One region of the Ruegeria sp. YKSD179 genome, then DNA from elsewhere that is predicted to be linked to it. Evidence: riboswitches for the same ligand, from Rfam matches in the RefSeq annotation. Region 1 holds a riboswitch; the other holds the start of a gene.
The links. A riboswitch is a leader RNA that binds a small molecule or an ion and turns the genes downstream of it on or off. The one in region 1 is predicted to bind thiamine pyrophosphate.
Positions count from the first base shown of each region.

Region 2: another riboswitch for thiamine pyrophosphate. It lies ahead of AC2FNE_RS23080 (ABC transporter substrate-binding protein); the one in region 1 lies ahead of thiD (bifunctional hydroxymethylpyrimidine kinase/phosphomethylpyrimidine kinase).

Region 1 covers NZ_JBXWRL010000018.1:48,278-55,489, forward strand. Annotated here, with positions in the region: gene AC2FNE_RS11475 (ABC transporter permease) at 1-124, opposite strand, end outside; gene AC2FNE_RS11480 (ABC transporter ATP-binding protein) at 121-849, opposite strand; gene AC2FNE_RS11485 (HesA/MoeB/ThiF family protein) at 1,119-2,084, opposite strand; gene AC2FNE_RS11490 (thiamine phosphate synthase) at 2,081-2,677, opposite strand; gene AC2FNE_RS11495 (thiazole synthase) at 2,674-3,438, opposite strand; gene thiS (sulfur carrier protein ThiS) at 3,441-3,635, opposite strand; gene AC2FNE_RS11505 (FAD-dependent oxidoreductase) at 3,619-4,596, opposite strand; gene thiD (bifunctional hydroxymethylpyrimidine kinase/phosphomethylpyrimidine kinase) at 4,593-5,396, opposite strand; TPP riboswitch at 5,439-5,545, opposite strand; gene dnaJ (molecular chaperone DnaJ) at 5,752-6,900, opposite strand; gene dnaK (molecular chaperone DnaK) at 6,975-7,212, opposite strand, start outside.
Region 2 covers NZ_JBXWRL010000079.1:2,988-10,199, forward strand. Annotated here, with positions in the region: gene AC2FNE_RS23070 (aldehyde dehydrogenase) at 1-704, shown strand, start outside; gene nrtS (nitrate/nitrite transporter NrtS) at 828-1,055, shown strand; gene AC2FNE_RS23080 (ABC transporter substrate-binding protein) at 1,259-2,194, opposite strand; TPP riboswitch at 2,404-2,503, opposite strand; gene AC2FNE_RS23085 (mannitol dehydrogenase family protein) at 2,692-4,185, opposite strand; gene AC2FNE_RS23090 (L-iditol 2-dehydrogenase) at 4,185-4,958, opposite strand; gene AC2FNE_RS23095 (ABC transporter ATP-binding protein) at 4,955-5,959, opposite strand; gene AC2FNE_RS23100 (carbohydrate ABC transporter permease) at 5,972-6,802, opposite strand; gene AC2FNE_RS23105 (carbohydrate ABC transporter permease) at 6,815-7,212, opposite strand, start outside.

The sequences.
Region 1 (7,212 bases):
ACCAAGTATCGGCGACCCGTACCGGACCCGGCAAGATAAAATTGGGCAGCCCAGTCAGTTCTACAAGGGCCTGCCAAACCGCAAGCCCGAATAGAACGGCGAAAAACCCGGAAAGATATTTCAAGCCGCATCCTTCCGTAGCGGGCGCAGCAATGCTCCTTGAACTTCCAGCGTTGAAAGATCATCAACGTTGCGCGGCGGCAATGTGTTCGGTGGCTGAAACCGTATAAGACGTTGTTCCGTCATGACCGTGATCGACTGTCCAAGCCGGGAAGCCTCGCCAGGGTCATGAGTTACAAGCAACACTGTGCGGCCCTGCAGGGCCTCGCTCGCCAAGTCCTGCATATCTGCGCGGGTGCGTGCATCAAGTGCTGAAAATGGTTCGTCCAATAAAACGAAGGGGCAGTCCTCCATCAAAGTGCGGGCTAGGGCAACACGTTGACGTTGACCACCAGACAAAGCACCGGGTTTTTTGTTCCGGTGGTCTTGTAGACCCATCCGCTTGATCAGGTGATCCTGACGGTCAGAATCTGGTTTTTCACCCCGCAAGCGAGCGCCTATGGACACGTTTTGAGTCACAGTCGCCCAAGGTAGCAGCAGGTCATTCTGGGCCATGTAGGCGACTCGACCAGAAATTGGCTGCTCATCGCCTGCTGTGATTTGTCCGGAAAATTTCGCTTTGGTTGCAAGTCCAGCGATCAGACGCAGAACGGTGGTCTTGCCCACTCCTGACGCTCCCAGAAGGCAATTCCATTGCCCGGCAGCCAGAGTCAGATTCAAGGTACCGAACAAAGGAGCACCACGGATTTTCGCCGCACCACTGATTGTCAGAGAAGGCGCCTTCGTCACAGCTTTGCGTCCAAATGGTATTTGCGTGTGCGCGGCTTCAATGCATTTCCTGTTGGCAAGTTTGCCGATATCGGAATAACCAACAACCCCACACACGTTGTTAAATTGGGCGTTGGAATGGGCCAAACTCTGAAAAACACACCTATGGAACGCAAAACCGTCGCGAAAAATTTCGAAAACGATACACGGCGACGATTTTGCTTGCTCATTTAATTGCTCGTGTTCGGTCATTTGTGATTTTGGTTGTCATTTCCAGTATTGCCCTTTGCTCACAAAGCCGAAGCTGCGGCCAGAACGATCTCAGCTGACCAAATTGATTGAACCGACTCTGCAGCACGCCAAGCACGCAGACCCGTCGCGCAGCACAAAACCAGTCTTCGGCCTTGTTTAGGGGCTAATTTCTGAAGCTCACCGACAGTGATTCGTGCTGCGGACGGATGAATCGGCACTGGTGCCTCAAGTGTGTCGCGCAATTCGATAATTTGATCGCGCTCGGACATTTGATTGGCTGAGACAAATGAGAAATACCGCTCAGGTTCAGGCGCATCGTCAAAACGAAATACTGTGCTGCGGCCGGTCCGGGCATCAAACTGTACTAACTGTCCCAACGGCGAAGGGTCAAAACTAAGAAGTTTATTCAGAGCCATTTGCGCCTGCATGGCCCCAATCATGCTTACGACCTGACCCAACACACCCACTGTCGCGCAGCTCGCCGAGGTATCAGGAGCATCTGGGAAAAGCGCTCGCAGAGACGGAGAGCCACCACAAAACCCGCCAACGTAACCGGACAGACCAAGGGCCGAGGCACTGATAAGCGGCTTTTTTAGCGTAAAACACACATCAGACAGCGTGTAACTGGCAGCGTAGCTGTCCGCACAATCCAAAACAACATCGGAGTCAGCAACCAATTCTGGCGCAATGTACGGTGTTAGAGCCTGTTCCAGAACGTTGGTTGTGATTTCGCTGTTTATCGCACGGCATCGTTCTGCCGCGACTTGTGCCTTGGGTCGCCCGCAATCGGTTTCGCTGAACAACGTTTGGCGATGCAAGTTCGATAGTGCCACAACATCGCCATCAACGATTGTCAGATGTCCTAATCCGGCCCCTGCGAGCAGTTGCAAGACTGGCGCGGCCAACCCGCCAGCACCCACAATCAAAACACGGGCTTCGGACAAACATTTTTGTCCATGCGCGCCCACTTCCGGCAGTATTGTTTGACGCTGGTACCGGTTCACCTAGTCGCCTCAATCCATTGGATTAAACGTGACTCAGGATTCGAGTTCAGCGTTATGTCTGTCACCGCCGAAACAACATCCGCACCGGCGGCCAAGACCCCTGGCGCGCGTTCGACGCTCATGCCGCCTATCCCAACCAATGGGATACTGCCAACTCGTAACTTCCATTCTGTTACACGCTGCAGACCTTGTTGGCGCCACTTCATCTTCTTGAGAACCGTCGGATAAATCGGACCAAATGCCACATAGTCGGGGTTTATTGCCAAAGCTCTTTCAAGCTCTAGGTCGTCATGGGTCGATAGGCCGAGTTTTAAGCCGGCCTTCTTGATCGCCGCAAGATCGGCCCCGTCCAAATCCTGCTGTCCAAGATGAATCCAATCGCACCCCGCATCGATCGCTTCTTGCCAGTAGTCGTTAATCACCAGAACAGCGCCTTGGCTCTGGCAAAGTTCGCGTAAAATCGCGATTTCTTCGCGGACCTTGCTTTTTGGCTGGTTCTTGATGCGAAGCTGAACAAGCTTTACCCCGAAAGGCAGCATTCTACGCAACCAATCCGAGTTATCGAATATCGGGTAAAACCGAGCCAAATTCATGTTAAAAAGGCCTTCCCGATAACCGGCGTGGACGGTTCTGCCATGTCGCTAGCTTCAATGGGATCAGCCCGATGGGCTTTCGTCCCCGCCTCAATTGCCTGCGCCATAGCTCGTGCCATTTCCACTGGATCACCCGCATGGGCTACTGCGGTGTTCATCAGCACAGCATCAAAGCCCAGTTCCATCGCATGAGCCGCATGGCTAGGCAAGCCTATCCCCGCGTCTATCACCATTGGGACATCCGGAAATTCTGCACGCATGGCCCGTAAAGCATATTCATTGTTCAGCCCAAGGCCTGATCCAATTGGCGCGCCCCAGGGCATCAATATTTCGCAGCCTGCATCCAAAAGCTTTTCGCCAACAATCAGATCCTCCGTTGTGTAGGGAAAGACTTGAAACCCATCGGCGGCCAATATGCGTGCGGCTTCGACCAGCTGAAAAACATCTGGCTGCAGACTATCTGCATGACCAATGACTTCCAGCTTGATCCAGTTGGTATCAAAAACTTCTCGCGCCATGTGTGCTGTAGTCACGGCCTCTTTAACCGTGTGACATCCAGCTGTATTGGGCAGGATCAGCACGCCCAGGTCCTGGATCATCCGCCAGAAAGTTTCCCCGGCACCTGACTCACGACGCAGAGACACCGTCGCAACACTCGCCTTGCTGGCACGAAACGCCTGCGCAAGGACTGCCGGGCTTGGGTATTGAGCCGTACCCAGCATCATTCGGCTGGGCAACTGCGTCCCGTAAAAAGGTTTCACAATTAGCCTCCCTGCATCGGCGAAAGAACTTCGACGCGATCCCCGTCCCTTAGCTGATGACCCGCGCGCATGACTGATGACACAAATTCTTCGTTTACCGCGGTGGCGACGCGACTGTTTAGCCCGCGCTCCACCAGAACTTCCGCGAGATTCATTGCCTGAACTTCACAAAGCTCACCATTAAGAACTATCTTCATCGACCATCTCCGAGTGTTTATCTTCCAACGCCAAGTCGGCCACGCCTTGCGCCAAAGCAGGGGCAAGTAAGTACCCGTGACGATAGAGGCCGTTGGCGTAAATTGTGCGTCCTCGACGCCTGATACGCGGCAGGTTGTCCGGAAACGCAGGGCGTAAGTCGACACCAACTTCCAGAACTTCTGCCTCACCAAAGGCGGGGTTCAGGGAATAAGCAGCGCTCAGCAATTCCAGCATTGACCGGGCGGTAATGCGACCACGATCCTCAGCCTCAATCATGGTCGCACCCAGCATGTAGACGCCGTCGCCACGCGGCACGACATAAAGAGGTATTCGCGGATGCAACAGTCGCACAGGTCGAGACAATCGTACGTCGGGACAACGGATGATAAGCATTTCACCCTTGACCCCCCGCAAATCTTTAAGAACGTCCCGAGCACTCAACCCCCGGCAGTCAATCGTGTTTCCAAGGTTGCTTGGTGCAGTTTGACGACTGATTTTCACGCCTTGGTTGATTAAGTAGTTATGCAGATCACGCAGGGCCCTTCTGGGATCCAAATGGGCTTCTTCTGCAAAAAACAGTCCATCGTCAAAACCAGTCAGGTCAGGCTCTAACTTTAGCAATTGGACATCCTTTATCTTGCAGAAACCCCCGGTTCGCCGCCCGAACCTCTTTAGGTCCGGAGCGTCGCGCTTGTTCGCAACGACTAAAGTTCCGTTTTCTGTAATTTCGGTTCTGTTTGCCCACCAAGCGATCGCTTTTCGGCCCAGCCTCAGAACCGGTTCTTCCGCCTTTTCGGATTCGCACCAAGGTGCCAACATGCCACCTGCCCACCACGAACAACTTTGCTTTCCGGGCAATCCTTTGGTGTCATAGACGGTCACCGACTCACCCCTGGCAGACAGCTCGCTCGCCACAGTCAAGCCCGCCACTCCGGCACCAATTACCGACCACTTGCTCACGTCGCCCAAACCTTATGGAAGTGATGAACTGGACCGTGGCCAGAACCGATTTTCAAATCGTCCGCATGCGCGATCGCGCCCTGCAAGTAGGCATGTGCAGTTGCGGTGGCCAGCTTCAAATCAAGCCCACTTGCCAACCCTGCAGCAACGGAAGATGACAGGGTACATCCCGTACCATGAGTATTCTTCGTCTTCCTTCGTCGGGCCTTGAATTCACCAACTATACCTTTGCAGTCAATCAATAGATCGTGGCAAGTTTCCCCGATTGCGTGGCCGCCCTTCATCAGGACTGCACCCGCGCCGAACTCGCACAAAGCCAACCCCTGTTCTGCCATTTCCTTCGGTGATTCCGCCAAAGGGGCATCGAGCAATAGGGCGGCCTCGGGCAAGTTGGGTGTCAAAACCGTTGCGCGCGGCAACAGTGTTTCGCGTAGCGTCCGAACTGCATCTTGCCGCAACAGAACATCTCCGGACTTTGCTATCATGACTGGATCAAGTACCAGTGGACCTTCGTAACCCTGAAGGCCAATCGCCACGGTCTGGATTATCTCGCGCGTTGCAAGCATTCCCACCTTGATCGCGCCGACATCAAGATCGGACAGAACTGCTTCGATTTGTGCTGCAATTACGTCCTGCGGGATACCGTGAACAGCCTTGACGGTCTGTGTGTTTTGAGCGGTTACCGCAGTGATTACGCTGGCGCCAAAAACGCCAAGCGCGGACATGGCTTTTAGGTCCGCCTGAATGCCCGCGCCCCCGCCGCTGTCGGATCCAGCTATTGCCAAAGCTACGTACGCCATGCCTTTGCTCCAATAAAAGGCAAAGCGAACATAGAAAACGTCTGTGCATAATAGACCGTTCCCTACGCCGGTATTGCCCGGATCAGGTTCGATGGGTTGACGCAGCAACGCCTCTCAGCCCTCCAATCAGGGCACCCCAACGGTTGGAGGGACATTCTCAGGTGGTGAGTCTGAGTTCAAGCGCAAATACGAAATTCTATCGTCAAATTTGGAAAAAATAGAGTAAATGAACTTGATTCAATTCACAGATAGCGCCAACCACCACAGAGACAGTGAGACCAGATCAAAACTAGTTGTCCCCATTGATCTGGTCCAAAAATATGAGAAGTGTCGGCAAAGCCGAGTCAAGTTGGACTCAGCCTTTCATTCCGTCCCAGAATGACTTTACAGACGAAAAGAAGTTTTTAGATTCCGGGTGATTGTCTTCGCCCAAATCTTCAAACTCTTTCAGAATTTCCTTTTGGCGGCTTGTCAGGTTGACCGGAGTTTCCACCGCTAACTCGATGAACATATCGCCAACGCCGCCGCCGCGCAGGGCCGGCATGCCCTTTCCGCGCAGGCGCATCTGGCGACCAGATTGGCTGCCTGCTGGTATCTGAACGCGCCCACGCCCACCGTCGATGGTCGGAACTTCGATCGAGCCGCCCAGCGCCGCCTTAGCCATGCTGACCGGAACACGGCAATAGAGATTCACGCTGTCGCGTTCGAAAAGTTTATGATCAGAGACCTCGACAAATATATACAAGTCACCCGGAGGTCCGCCGCGCATTCCAGCCTCGCCCTCGCCTGCAAGACGAATGCGTGTACCTGTTTCAACACCTGCGGGAATGTTGACCGACAACGCGCGTTCTTTTTCGACGCGACCAGCACCTTGGCACGACTTACACGGGTTCTTAATGATCTGGCCCAGCCCCGAACAGGTTGGACACGTACGCTCCACCGTAAAGAAACCCTGTTGCGCCCGGACTTTTCCCATGCCAGAGCACGTCGGGCAGGTCGTGGGCTCAACGCCACCCTCCGCGCCGGTACCTTCACAAGACGAACAGGCAACTGCCGTCGGCACGTTTATGGTCTTCTGCAAACCGCCAAAGGCTTCCTCAAGGGTTACCCGAAGGTTATACCGTAGGTCCGAACCCCGCGCGGCACGACGACCGCCGCCGCCCCTTTGACCGCCCATGAAGTCGCCGAACAGATCATCAAACACGTCCGAAAACGCGCTTGAAAAATCTCCCTGACCGCCGAACCCACCGCCGGGGCGGCCTCCGCCTCCCATACCGTTTTCAAACGCGGCATGACCGAAACGGTCGTAGGCTGCCTTTTTGTCGGCATCGCGCAGAATATCATAGGCCTCGTTAGCCTCTTTAAACTGCGCTTCTGCGTCGGGGTTGTCCTTGTTGCGGTCCGGGTGAAGTTCCTTGGCTTTTCTACGAAAGCCCTTTTTGATCTCATCCGCCGAAGCGCCCTTGGACACACCGAGCACTTCGTAATAGTCGCGTTTTGACATCAGCATGTCCTTCTGCCTCAACGTAATCGGGCCGGCCCGGCAACCGGACCGGCCCGAATTGGCCCGGCTTTCCGTTAGTTACGCTTGTCGTCGTCCAGATCTTCGAACTCGGCATCGACGATGTCATCTTCGCCCGGAGCAGCGTCCGCAGCCGCCGGTTCATCATCAGCCTCTTCGGACTGAGCCTTATAGATAGCTTCGCCGAGCTTCATAGCAGCTTCGGTGACGTTTTGGATGCCCGACTTGATCTTGTCGGCATTTTCGGTTTCCAACTCATCCTTCAGTGCAGCGATTGCCAGTTCAATGGCTTCG
Region 2 (7,212 bases), on a different contig from region 1:
TTTTCGACGATGTAAACTTGGATTCCATGATCAATGGTGTTGTGGCAGGAATTTTTGGCGCCGCCGGGCAAAGCTGCGTTGCCGGGTCGCGTCTTTTAGTTCAGCGTCGAGTGAAGGACGAATTAATTGGCCGACTCAAAGCCAAGGCTGAGGATATCCTGATCGGTGACCCATCGGATCCGGCTACGGAATACGGTCCTTTGGCGACCAAGGCACAAATCGACAAAGTTGAACGTGTCGTCGAGAGCAGTATCGCTGCGGGCGCGATACTGATAACTGGTGGAGCACGCCCTGAAGGATATCAGGGAAAACAATACTACCTGCCAACTATACTGGACTGTTCAAATGTGAAGGATGCGGACTCGGTTACCGAGGAATTGTTTGGTCCGGTACTTAGCGTTCTTACCTTCGATACCGAAGATGAAGCCATCGCAATGGCCAATTCAACCAATTTCGGATTGGCAGGAGGCGTCTTTACAAACAACCTATCCCGGGCTCACCGCATGATCCGCGCAGTACGAAGTGGCATTATTTGGGTTAACACTTACCGCGTCGTTTCGCCGATTGCACCCTTCGGCGGGTTCGGGGAAAGCGGTCTGGGTCGCGAGGGAGGAATGGAGAGCGTTCTGGATTATACACGCGCTAAAAGTGTCTGGATAAATACCTCTGACGCACCCATCCCCGATCCATTTAAGATGAGATGAACGACCCGCGGAGGTGGTCCCTGTTATTTAGAGTTGCTTCTTCAACCTTGCTTGTGGTCTTTCAAGGCAATAACTGAGCGAGACGCCAGCAGTTTCCTTAGGCTTCAAAGGTGAAGATCACAAATGGCCAAATTTCTGAATCTTGCAATCCAGCCTTCGGTCATGCGACGCGCAGGTCGCATAGCCTTAATAATTGGCAGCGTATTTTTCTTGATCAACTATGCAGATAAATTGATCGCAGGCACGATTACGCGTCCGGAAATAATAAAGGCAATGGTCAGCTACTGCGTGCCCTACTGCGTTTCAACTTATTCGTCGGTTATGGCGGTCATCGAAAGCGAGTCGGCATAACATTTGCTACAATTGTGAACCCCGAACCATCCTCAACTGACTCAACGCAATCTCCTAGGGCATACATTGAAGAAGGTAATATGCGCGATGACACGTCAAAGCGTTCGTCAGCACATAGCAAATTCAATCTCAACCTTTGTGACCTGCAACCATCGAATTGCAATTCGATGGCTGGGTTTTTACCATGTTTAATGGTCGCTTGATTATTGCTCTCCTAAATCAACCGCCAATTTCGAGACGGGTCTAGTACCCTCAACCAGCCCAATATCCGAGAGGAACGCTTCGAACCGTTCATAGCGACCTTCGTCCAGGGCCTCAGGACGTAGAGCAAACCTTGGCAACGTGTCGATCCAAGCCTTTGCGTTCAAATCGTCATTCAACTCCGCAGCGTAGTTTTTGAAGACGCTCCAACTTTCGATCGGGTTGTTGACAATGAACTGAGTGGCCAATTGGGTAGCACCCAAAAACCGACGAACCAAATCTGAATCCATTCGATCAGCGTTCGCCACATAAATCAATTCATCGTAGGTCGGCACTCCCTCTTCCTCTACGTAAAAACACCTCCCTTCGACGCCTTCTATTTTCATCTGATTTAGTTCAAAGTTCCGGTAGGCTCCGATTACGGCATCGACCTGACCGGACATAACCGACGACCCCAGCGAGAAATTTACATTCACAAGTTCGATCTCATCCAGGCTGACGCCATTTCGCTTCAATATGGTTGTCAACAATGCTTCTTCGAAACCAGAAACCGAAAATCCTATTTTGCCGCCCTTTAGGTCTGAAACTTGCTTTACTGATCCGTCTTTCAGAACCAGTAGACAGTTTAGAGGAGTGGCTATCAGAGTACCTACTCGGACCAGAGGCAAACCTTCTGCCACCTGCAGGTGATGATTAGGTTGATAACTGACCGCTAAATCTGCTTTCCCTGCAGCAACCAACTTGGCGGGCGCTGATGGATCTGCCGGAGGAATGATTTCAATATCCAACCCTGCATTGGAAAAATACCCAAGTTCCTGAGCGACAATGATGGGTCCGTGGTCAGGGTTTACAAACCAGTCAAGTAGAATGGTCATCTTGTCAGTTGCCCACACAGGTGTCGGCAGGACGAGGGCCGCGCACATTATCAGATGTTTCACAATTGGTTTCCTTGTTCACAAAAGCTAACAAAGTAGCTCATCAGGACATTTCGGAGATCTGCCGACGTTCTTTACCCTGACAAAACACAGGCCAGACGACTTAGAATTGCCGGTGTTTTCAAATTTATCATTTGCAGCAAATCTTATGGACGACACGCCCAGAATCTCTTCGACTTATGTCAGAACGAGCGAGGGAAACCAGCGGTGGGGTCCACCTTGAAACTGTTTCCTACGCCGGTTCTAACCGGTTCAGGTTCAATGGGTTCGCGTAAACGTCTCAGCCGAAATTTGGCACCCCAACAGTAAGCCGGGAAATAGTGAAGTTGGCCGCGACATGTCAATCAGTTTTCATTCGGGATGATCCCCAAAGGTCGTGTTTTGCGTTTGCCCACACACAATGATGGTTACTGATTGAGATGATCATTACCGATACAATCGCCGTTGCAAAGCCGATTTTCCAGCATCCAATTGGTTAGAATTCGGACCACTCCGTTCCGTTAAGCCAAATAACGACGTATCGCTGCACGGCTACCGTTTTTAACAATCTCGTCTAACCAAACTTTGAACTGAGCCGCAAAGCGCTCGTCGTGACCAATTTCGCCGTAAAGGTTGGCTTTTCCAATCCACGCCTGCGCTCCCTCATGCGCTGCGAGGGCGGCACCTTTCAATTCGTTCCAGATCGGATCGTTCGGGGAAATCTCGGTCCCATCTTCGCGAAGGCCAGTGCACATCCGGCACCAAAGCGCTTGTGACAATGCCAAGCCAGAGATAGGCGTCCCAGCGTTTATAGCATCACGCAGCGACGGCAGCAAAAACCCCGGATGCCGGGAAGACCCGTCAAAAGCTACTCTGCGGGTTGTGTCGTGGATCGCAGTATTGGAGAACCGCCTCTTTACCAAAGCAAGATAGTCGACTGGGCTAGCCCCTGGAACAGCCTGAACAAGAGGCACAATTTCTTCAACCTGAACCTTCTGGAAGAACTCCGAGATATCTGGATCCTGCATGCAGGATGAAATTGTCGGTGCACTCAGGATCTCTCCCACATTTGCAAGAAGCTGATGACCGCCGTTTAATATACGCAGTTTCATCACCTCATAGGCGTGAACGTTTTTCGTTATTGTTACGCCAACATTTTCAAACGGGGGTCGATCTCCACAGAAATTGTCTTCAATCACCCATTGCCGAAAGTTCTCATGCGTTACAGGTGCGAGATCATTGATGCCTAGTTCCATAGCTTGTTCGACCACCTGATCCGTTGTGGCCGGCACAATGCAATCCACCATCGAATTTGGAAAAGCTCCGTATCGATCAATCCAATCAGCCAATCCCGGGTCAGATAGCCCTGCCAACCCAACAACGCAGTTTCGCAGGATCGCGCCATTGCTTTGCAGGTTGTCGCAACTAAGAACCGTGAAGGGTTTCAGCCCGGCCGACCTGCGCCGTGCAAGTGCCGCCACAATTGCGCCGAATGCCGTGCCTGGATGGTCGGGATTTTGAGCATCACGGAGTATTTCTTCGTGATGAATATCGAATTCTGAAGAATTCGCGTCGAGGTAGTACCCGCCTTCGGTCACAGTAAGTGACACAATGCGGATGGCCGGTTCGGCCATTTGCCGGATCAGCGACGAATTGTCAGACTCGATTGGAAGATAGCCGATCATAGGGCCGATAACTTCGGCAGATGTTCCGGATGGGTCCAATTCAATCAGTGTCGTGAGACAGTCTTGCGCCAATAACCTCTCACGCATTGCTGCGTCATAGGCTCGAACCCCTGCCCCTATGATCGCCCAATCCTTTGCCACGCCTTGCTGCATGAGTTGGTGGATATACCAAGCCTGATGCGCACGGTGGAAATTCCCAAGGCCGATATGAACGATGCCAGGCTTCAAATCCTCGCGCCGGTACTTCGGTGTTTTGACGTGCGCGGGCAAATCATTTAATCGGTCGCACCGCAATTTTACCGGTGCATTCGCCTTTGCTGTTGGGTTCATCAGCTCATCCAATTTCCACCGTCGACATTGTAGGTTTGAGCCACGATGTACTCAGCTTCATCAGATGCCAGGAAAACGGCCATCCCCGTCAGATCCTCAGCGCGCCCCATGCGGCCATAGGGTACCGCTGACGCGACTTCGCGCCTTTTTTGCCCGCGTTCTTTACCCTCATATTTTGCGAAAAAGGCATCGACACCATCCCAGTGTTCGCCGTCGACAACCCCTGGCGCGATGGCGTTCACGTTGATCCCATGCGGTATTAGATTCAATCCCGCTGACTGCGTCAGCGAAATGACAGCCGCTTTGCTGGCACAATACACTGCCACCAATGGTTCACCACGACGTCCGGCTTGCGAAGCCATGTTGATGATCCTGCCTTTGGTTCCATTTTCGATCATGTGCCGGGCAACGGCCTGAAGCGTGAACAGAGTTCCGGCGACATTGATTTCAAATACCCTATTGTAATCCTGTCTTTCGATTTCAGTGATCGGAGCGGCTGAAAAAATCGCAGCATTGTTAATTAAGATTTCAATTGGGCCAAAATGCGAAGAAACCTCAGAAATTGCGTTATCGATACTGCTTTGTTCGCGGACGTCCATTTCTACAGCCATTGCTGAAGACCCTATTTCTGACGCAGATTCCTGCGCACGTGCGACGTCGACATCTGCCAATGCTACACGCGCACCTTCTGAGGCGTAGGCCTCGGCGAAGGCTAGTCCAATACCGCGGGCAGCACCTGTTATGAGTGCCGTTTTGCCAGCCAACCGTTTCATTCGATTCGCAAGCCTTTCGCGTCGAAACGATGAATCACATCCGCACGCGGCGTCAGCTGGATACGGTCACCATGTCGGAAACCGACCTCACCATCAGCTCTCACAGTGATAGTTTCCGCCAAGCCTGTTTCGTGAATATGAAAGAAAGTATCTGACCCAAGATGTTCGGAAACGCCTACTACGCCATTCCAAGTTCCTTCATTTTCGGAAACAGCGATGTGTTCAGGTCGTACGCCGATGGTGTGCGCTCCATGTTTTTCGGCCTCTTCGCCTTCGATGAAGTTCATCCGGGGCGAGCCAATAAAACCCGCTACGAAAAGGTTACGCGGCGTACGGTAAAGTTCCAAAGGGCTGCCGACTTGTTCGATTACACCTGCCTGAAGCACAACAATCTTGTCAGCCATGGTCATTGCTTCGACCTGGTCGTGGGTGACATATATCATGGTCGTCGCAAGACGTTCGTGAAGCTCGCTGATTTCCAGCCTCATACCAACGCGTAAAGCCGCGTCGAGGTTCGACAAAGGTTCATCAAAAAGGAACGCTGCGGGTTCCCGGACAATTGCTCGGCCAATTGCAACCCTCTGGCGCTGACCGCCAGACAATTGCCCGGGTCGGCGATCCAGATAGTCGGTCAGGTTCAGAACACTTGCAGCTCCTTCGACGCGACGGTCGATCTCAGCCTGATCCAGCTTTGCCATACGCAACGGAAACGCAATGTTCTTGCGCACGGTCATATGCGGATAAAGCGCATAGGACTGGAACACCATCGCCAACCCTCGTTTCGCGGGCGGTACGTCCGTTGCATCCGATCCATCAATCTCGATCGAGCCTGAGGTGATGTCTTCCAACCCTGCGATCAAGCGTAACAAGGTGGACTTGCCGCAACCCGAAGGGCCAACAAAAACTGTGAACTCGCCATCTTCGATTGTCAGATCCAGAGGGGGAATGACCTCGACGTCGCCGAAGCTTTTCGTCACGGACTTGAGTTGAATGCGTCCCATTTGTCTCGTTCCTTATTTCACAGCGCCGAAGGTCAAGCCGCGGACAAGTTGTTTCTGACTGAACCAGCCAAGGATTAGAATTGGTGCAATCGCCATGGTCGATGCCGCGCTAAGTTTCGCAAAGAACAGACCTTCTGGGCTGGAATAGCTGGCGATGAACGCGGTCAACGGGGCCGCGTCCACGGCGGTAAGGTTCAGGGTCCAAAACGCCTCGTTCCAAGCCAGAATGAAGTTCAGCAATACAGTTGATGCTATGCCAGGTACCGCCATAGGTGTCAGTATGTGAAGGATCTCTTCCTTCAGTGTCGCCCCATCCATCCGCGCGGCCTCCAGAATCTCTCCGGGGATTTCGCGGAAGTAGGTGTAAAGCATCCAAACGATGATAGGCAGGTTAATCAGCATCAACACAACAACCAGACCGCCGCGCGTGTCCAAAAGACCCAACCGAATAAACAGAAGGTAAATCGGGTAAAGCACGCCAACCGCTGGTAACATTTTCGTCGAAAGCATCCACAGCAGAATGTCTTTGGTGCGTTTGGATGGCACAAAGGCCATTGCCCATGCGGCGGGCACTGCGACAATAACACCCAATAGGGTCGACCCACCCGCAATTATTACCGAGTTCCAAAGGAAACGCATGTAATCTGAACGCTCCTGCACGATGGCATAGTTTTCCAAGGTCCAGTTAAAGTTAAGAAACAGTGGCGGGCTTGCGATTGCCTGTGCCTCAGTCTTGAAACTGGTCAGGATCGTCCAAAGGATCGGGAAAAATATCAGCAGACCAACTGCCCAAGCTAGGGCGGTGTTAAACGATTTGCGACGTGTCGTGACTGCGCGGGCCATGATTTTCTCTCCTCACGCGTCCAGGTTCTTGCCGACGATGCGCATCAGGAAGATGGCTACGATATTGGCAAGGATGATGGCGTAAACACCGCCGGCTGAACCGAGACCCACATTTTGACTTTCCAGCACACGTTGGAAAATCAGGTAGGTCAGCGTCCGAGTTCCGAAAGCACCACCTGTGGTTACGAAAATCTCGGCAAATATCGACAACAGGAATATTGTCTGTATCAAGATCACAATAGTGATCGCGCGGCTCAGGTGCGGCAAGATGATATGATAAAATCGCTTCAGCGGCGGGGCTCCGTCCATCTCGGCAGCCTCAAGCTGTTCGCTGTCCAAAGACTGTATTGCGGTTAGAAGGATCAGAGTCGCAAAGGGTAACCATTGCCAAGAAACGATCATGACTATCG